3 regions of the Paenibacillus sp. EKM211P genome follow, and region 1 is predicted to be linked to each of the others. Evidence: a T-box and tRNA genes for the amino acid it is inferred to sense, from the RefSeq annotation. Region 1 holds a T-box; the other regions hold tRNA genes.
What was found. A T-box is a leader RNA that pairs with one kind of tRNA and senses whether it is charged. The one in region 1 lies ahead of argS (arginine--tRNA ligase), so its partner is inferred to be a tRNA-Arg.
Positions count from the first base shown of each region.

Region 2: it has a tRNA-Arg gene. The T-box ahead of argS (arginine--tRNA ligase) is inferred to sense a tRNA for this amino acid. The anticodon was not compared.
Region 3: it has a tRNA-Arg gene. The T-box ahead of argS (arginine--tRNA ligase) is inferred to sense a tRNA for this amino acid. The anticodon was not compared.

Region 1 covers NZ_JAAMNS010000017.1:31,951-34,221, reverse strand. Annotated here, with positions in the region: gene G9G57_RS20760 (MogA/MoaB family molybdenum cofactor biosynthesis protein) at 1-496, opposite strand, end outside; gene G9G57_RS20755 (four-helix bundle copper-binding protein) at 760-1,089, shown strand; T-box leader at 1,167-1,425, shown strand; gene argS (arginine--tRNA ligase) at 1,486-2,271, shown strand, end outside.
Region 2 covers NZ_JAAMNS010000022.1:48,648-50,918, reverse strand. Annotated here, with positions in the region: gene G9G57_RS23400 (exodeoxyribonuclease III) at 1-524, opposite strand, end outside; tRNA gene G9G57_RS23395 (tRNA-Arg) at 741-814, opposite strand; gene G9G57_RS23390 (hypothetical protein) at 1,052-1,984, shown strand; gene tig (trigger factor) at 2,128-2,271, shown strand, end outside.
Region 3 covers NZ_JAAMNS010000023.1:51,386-53,656, forward strand. Annotated here, with positions in the region: gene G9G57_RS23780 (hypothetical protein) at 1-345, shown strand, start outside; gene G9G57_RS23785 (DUF4870 domain-containing protein) at 655-948, opposite strand; tRNA gene G9G57_RS23790 (tRNA-Arg) at 1,124-1,197, shown strand; gene G9G57_RS23795 (6-phospho-beta-glucosidase) at 1,413-2,271, opposite strand, start outside.

The DNA.
Region 1 (2,271 bases):
TCACATGTCGCAGTTCAGGGACAATAATGCGTTCCATTGCCAAACGAACGGCTCCGCGGGAGCCAGGCATAGAAAACACAGCTGTTTGGCCCACAGTACCCGCTACAGCCCGGCTTAATATAGCTGCTGATCCAATGTCCTCAGCAAAGCTTAAGTAACGGAAGATTTCACCAAAGCCAGGTAGTTCCTTATCCAGTAAAGAGGAGATGGCTTCATATGTAGTATCACGCGGAGAAATGCCAGTACCACCTGTTAAAAGTACAGCCTCGATGTCCTCATGTGCTGCAGCTTCGGTTACCAACTGCCGGATACCCTCATAGTCGTCTTTGACGATAACATATCGAACAACCTTATACCCATTCGTTTCTAGTAGTTCCTTGAGCAGTCGGCCCCCAGTATCGGTTTCCATGGTTCGTGTATCAGAGACGGTCACGACCATGCAGTTAACCTGCTGCGGAGACTCCCGTCGGTGCTCCTCTACAGATGTTATGTTCATTACAATCTTCACTCCTTGATTCATGGTTAAGCATATTCTTTTTTTACAATAGAGGAATGACCGACTGGATGCAAGTCAGAAACGAGGGATAAAAAGTTATGTGATTAATATCCTTGCGCTTGCACCTTGGAATATAATACACTTCCTTACATAAGTCGGGATTTTCTGGGTTTATTTTGTTGAAAGCGCGAACATCAATTGATTAATTTCAAGGCTCAGCGGGTAATAGTACAGCAGGATCAACAACTGGGAGGTAATGTATTATGAATCATTCATACCAAAAATGCGTGGATGCTTGCCTGGAATGTATGAACGCTTGCAATGTATGCTATGTAGCAAGTTTGAAGGAATATGATTTAGCTATGCTGCGTGAATGTATTCGAGTGAGTAGGGAATGCGCAGAGATATGTGGGTTTGCTGCTCAAATGTTGCAGCGCGGAACGGATTTTGCCGAGGAAATCTGTGAGCTATGCGCCAAAGCCTGTGAGGTATGTGCTGCTGAATGCAGCAAGCATTCCCATAATCATTGCAAACATTGTGCAGAGGCCTGCCGTCATTGTGTTGAGGCTTGTCGCCAATTGGTGGCAGTGTAATTACATATACAGAACTAGTCCCTGAAGAGGGAATAAAAGGTTGCTTTCTACTAAATAGGTTTGTATAATGGTGGGAATTAACGTCAAGGAACGGGAGAGTAGCAACGGAACCGTATCATTACAGCGAGCCGGAAGAGGTGGAAGCCGGTATGAAATCCGATGTGAAGCGCACCCGGGAGACGGTTGATCCAACGATAAGAACTTCTAGTAGATCAACCCGGCTGACACCGTTATTTGTCAATGGAGTGAAATCGCGATTTGTGTAAGCTAGCTTTATCTACACAACCGATTTACAAAGAGTGGTACCGCGGGGATATCGAAGTTCTCGTCTCTTGATTATATCAAGAGGCGAGGGCTTTTTTTTGTTAGATCCTATAAAAAGAAGGAGAGAGGAACATGTTGTTGATGATTGCTACCCAAGCTATTTTAGCTCATACGGGCTTGGAGGAGAAAGAAGTTTTATCTTTATTCGAGGTGCCTCCGCAGCCTGAATGGGGAGATGTGGCGTTTCCCTGTTTTGTGCTGGCTAAGAAATTTCGAAAGTCTCCACAGCATATTGCAATGGAATTGGCAGAGCTAGTAAGCCATGAAGCGGGTCTAACCGCTACAGCATCGGGTGCCTATGTAAATATTACATTGGATCGATCTGTTCATATTCCACCGATGCTAGCTGAATTGAGCAAGACTGAGTTTCTCAAGCCCAATATTGGGCATGGACAGCGAGTAGTAATTGATATGTCCTCGCCCAATATTGCGAAACCATTTGGTATCGGTCATCTTCGCTCTACTGTTATCGGTGCCGCCTTGTATCGCATACTTGGTGAAACCGGATATGTACCGATTAGTGTGAATCATCTAGGGGATTGGGGAACACAATTTGGCAAGCAAATTGCGGCCTATAAAAGATGGGGTAATGAAGAGCAGCTACAACAGGATCCGATCGGGGAATCATTGAAGCTATATGTCCGTTTTCATCAGGAGGCTGAGCATGACCCGTCTTTGGAGGATGAAGGTCGCGAATGGTTCCGACGTTTGGAGCACGGGGATACTGAGGCTCAACAACTATGGGAGTTTTTTGTTGAAGTCAGTCTGGGTGAATTTGATCGTATGTACCAACGCCTTAACATTTCGTTTGACCATGTGTTGGGGGAAAGCTTTTACAATGATAAAATGCAGGCAGTT
Region 2 (2,271 bases), on a different contig from region 1:
GACATGCGGTCTCGTTCCTCGGGCGTGAAGCCAGCATTTCCGTAGTTGGCTTTGGCATTTTTGAGATCGATCTCCTGATGAGCCACGTTCAAGTCTCCGCAAATGATGACAGGCTTCAGAGTGTCTAGTTGTTGCAGATAGTTGCGAAAACGGTCTTCCCATTCGAGCCTGTATGGCAATCGGGATAAATCCCGTTTGGTATTCGGTGTGTACACATTGACAAGATAAAATTTTTCAAATTCCAGCGTAAGGGTTCGACCCTCCGGTTCTTCATTTTCTTCAAGTCCATAATGCACAGAGAGCGGCTTGATTTTGGTGAAAATAGCTGTGCCAGAATACCCTTTTTTCTCAGCATAATTCCAGTATTGCATGTATTCCTCCATGTTCTCCATGAGGATTTGTCCTTCTTGAAGCTTCGTTTCCTGTACGCAAAAAATATCGGCATTCGTTTCTTTTAGATAAGTATAGAATCCTTTGGTTACACAGGCTCTTAAGCCATTTACATTCCAAGATATTAATTTCATTTGAAATTACTCCTTACTACTCCACGCAGTCAAGCGGTGTAATGGGTATATCCTCGATTAAAAGGCTGTCCCAGACAAGCGCTCGAACAGCGCTACGGAAACAGCCTTTTCTACATTAAAATAGGTTGTAATACGATGCTGGGCTCCAACGTTCACGGTGGGTCCTATTTCGCTGGAAAATAAAAAAAGCTTCCTAAATAGGAAGCTTCGGCTATACGTCCCAGGAGGGATTCGAACCCCCGACCGACGGCTTAGAAGGCCGTTGCTCTATCCAGCTGAGCTACTGGGACATAAAATTCAAGCGAATATTAATATATCATATGGATGAAAAAGATTCAAGTCTTATTTTGCATTTATCGTTTATTTGGGCTCTACACCACATAAATTCAGACTACACATCGTTTTTTTTGCCTTATAAAAGGGTATGTTAGAATACAGGTGAATATGTTGAAGACGAGTGGTTGAACTTCGGCTGCTGTTTCTCATATAATCTACAAATACTTAGCTTGCGGAGGAGAGGGGGTGCCTTGAAAATAAAGGACTCCAAGGTGACGACAAAAGAAAATAATATCGTATTGTTTCCGAAGACACTGGACTACTATCAAATTCAACTTACGGTGATGCTTGAAAACGAACGTTACGGAGAGGCGATGGCGATGCTGCGCTTTTTGATGCAGTGTCAGGGACAGGAGCAGAAACAATACGATGAATGGAACGCTCTATCACAATGGTTGGAAGCTGCATTTCCACAGTATGCTGACAGCGGAGCGGTAACGGACAATGTGGAAGAAGACGAAGTCAGTGAAGTTGAGTTGGCTCGCCGTCATGCACGTTTTAAGCAGGAACAGGATGCAGGCTACGGTAACAAGCTTTTGCAGATGGCTATGGATCAACCGTTATCCGAACAGACGATTCTAGCTTTGGAACAGCTATCTTACTTGGAACTGCCGGAGATCGACGATGCTTTGCTTCGCTGGATTACTGAACGGGAAATCCATCCTCTTCTCCAATTCCGTGTTCTACAGACATTGAGACGCCGCGGAATGGAAGGGACGATAGAAATCAGACGAGGGGATGAAAAGACAGAAATCGATATTGAAACGGTTCCGTTACAGCCTGATGAGTTTCCAGAGGCGATTATGCGTATTTTGGAACGGGTAGCCGACCAGACTGAAGTGCATGAGCCCACACTATTCTATTTTGCACAGGAGCTGTGGTCACAGTTTGTGATGGCCGTGTACGGTACGAAAGATTATAGATCAATGTTGGTAGAAGAGGACGGAATGCCGGATATTTGGGCAGCAGCACTCCATCAGACCGTTTCGGAAAGTTTGAACGGGAACAATAATGAAGAAGAAACCCGCGCTATATATGGCATTACAGATGCACTACGCTTCCGTTTTGAGCAAGCATATCGGTCGATGCGATTATTCGTAGCGGCGGGAATGAACACTCCTTAATGACCGGAAACGTTTACCTGTTAAAGCATTCAAGGGCTGCTCTTGAAAAAGACAGTAATGTTAGATATACTATAGTGGTTATTTTGTGTGCGTTGATTGTAATGAAAACTAAGTGAAGATTTTGTTGGAGGGGAAAGCATAAAATGAAAGCAACTTGGGAGAAAATAGAGAAGAACCTTGGGGTTCTTGAAGTTGAGGTAGACGCGGATCGTGTAGCCGCTGCACTCGACAAAGCTTTTAATAAAGTGGTTAAACAAGTAAGCGTACCAGGATTCCGTAAAGGTAAA
Region 3 (2,271 bases), on a different contig from region 1:
GATGCCAAAATACGCCGCTTCACTGAACTTGACGGAGTGCGCTGTGCTGAGGTAGAAGTGCGTCCCGGTGCCGCAGATGACCCGGAGCTGCTGGTTTATATCACAGCTACGAATCAGAAGGATGGTCAGCCTGATTATGACATGGTACGGATCATCCGCAATGATGCCGATCTGGAGCTGGATTGGTATGACAATAATCTGCATTCGGCATTTGAAGAAGTGACCGACAAGGCTTTTACGGACTCTACGCACATTACCGCTGGTGAGGAACGGGAAAAGTTCAAAAGGGAGTTGCTCTCCTATGGGCAGCTTAGTACAGAGTTTGCCAAGGAGTTCGGGGCATGAGGATATGGTGTGCACTACCTCGGCTTTTGTTAATTTGGACACCGGCGCCATCGCCAGATCAGCGTGAAAGGAGGGGGAAATCATAGACGGCAAAGCGAAGTATAAGAAAAACAAAGGCAGCAGTTATATTCATAACAATGAGTTCGCGGAAGAAGTGATGGAGAAAAATGTAAGACATGAGGTGCGAAGAAGTCCTAGACGCTTCGGTAATAAATAAACAGTCATAAACTGAGAAACGCTCATTTATAAATGACCCTGAAGAAGCCTCTGTATTCGTCAAAATTGCGAATGCGAGAGGCTTCTTTTGAATTAGGCCGCTTCACGCAGCGTCATGATCCCTTTGTAGATGTTATAGACAAAAACGCCGAGATAGACCACTACGAATAGCATTACAAACCCGATAACCGAGCCTGCATGATTGGCAGTGATAATAAAATAAACTAGCGGAATCGCCGCAATAATGGGGAAAATGTGCGATAAAATGGCTTTTTTCGCGTGTCCCTGAACATATTCGTCCCGGACTGCAATCCACACAATGACCGGCACCAGAAAAGGTGCGAAAAAAATGCTAAAATAACAAAGTGAAGACAAAAGGCCTCTCACGGATTAACCCCTCCTTTTTGGCATCGTTCTTTGTACATAATACCCCGTTAGCGTCCAAATGATTCCTTTTGCAGCCTGCTTTCCTGTATAATGAAAAAATGCTTTTGACAGTTGCCCAAAATGTGATATAATCATTAATGCACTGAATACATAAGGTTTTATGGATTATCATTTTGTCCCAGTAGCTCAGCTGGATAGAGCAACGGCCTTCTAAGCCGTCGGTCGGGGGTTCGAATCCCTCCTGGGACGTATAGCAAAAACTTCCTAATTCAATATTGGGAAGTTTTTTTTGTGTTCCAGTGGGATGAGAACCCCTTGGGGGGACGTCGGAGCTAAGCATCGTTAGCATAAACTTCGCAGTCTCGACCGTAGGGAGAGTATCCCTCCTGGGACGTATAGCAAAAACTTCCTAATTCAATATTAGGAAGTTTTTTTGTGTTCCGGCAGTATCATTGATTCTGGCTTTATACTGTCGCCTTCTCTTTATGAGCAAAAAATTGCGGCAGATGCTCTTTGTGTGCTTCCAGCAATTCATCCAGCACAGTTTGGGCGATATCGCCGCTTGGAACGAGCGGATTCAAGGTGAAGGCTTGCAGTGCTGTCGCATAGTCACCAGTGACCGCCGCTTCAATGGTCAGTTCTTCCATCGCCTTCATGACTTGCAGCAGTCCCCGTTGTGCTGGAGGGAATTTGCCAAAGTTAACAGGCTCCGCACCATGCGCGCGAATGACACTAGTTACTTCGATGGCGCTATCATAAGGGACATCATCAATCGCACCGTTGTTACGCGTACTAACTACCATCAATGTGCCTTTGTTGTTATAAATAGAGTTGATGATTTCACAGGCAGCATCGCTGTAATGCGCACCGCCGCGTTTGGATAATTCCTCTGGTTTGTAATCCAGATTCGGATCTTTGTACAATTCAAACAGACTTTCTTCCAGACGTTTGACGACTTGGCCCCGAGTTCCTTCGTTTTTGGCCTCCTCTAATTCTTCCTTAAGCATGTTATCGGTCATATAGTAATACCGATGGTAAGGACAAGGTAGCATTTTCAATTGACGAACCTGATCATACAGGAAGCGCATGTTCTTAATATTTTCAACGACCTTCTCCGGTTTTGCGCCAGGCGCATACAGTCCTTCGATAACTTGTTCTGTTAATTCTTCTCCAGTTTTATCATAAACTTTGTGCCAATGAAGGTGGTTAATTCCTGCAAATTTAAAGAACAGCTCTTCTTCCGGTTTGTCCAGCACAGCCGATGCACTCTTGATCGCGCCGATTGGAACATTACATAATCCGATGACTTTATCCCACTGACCA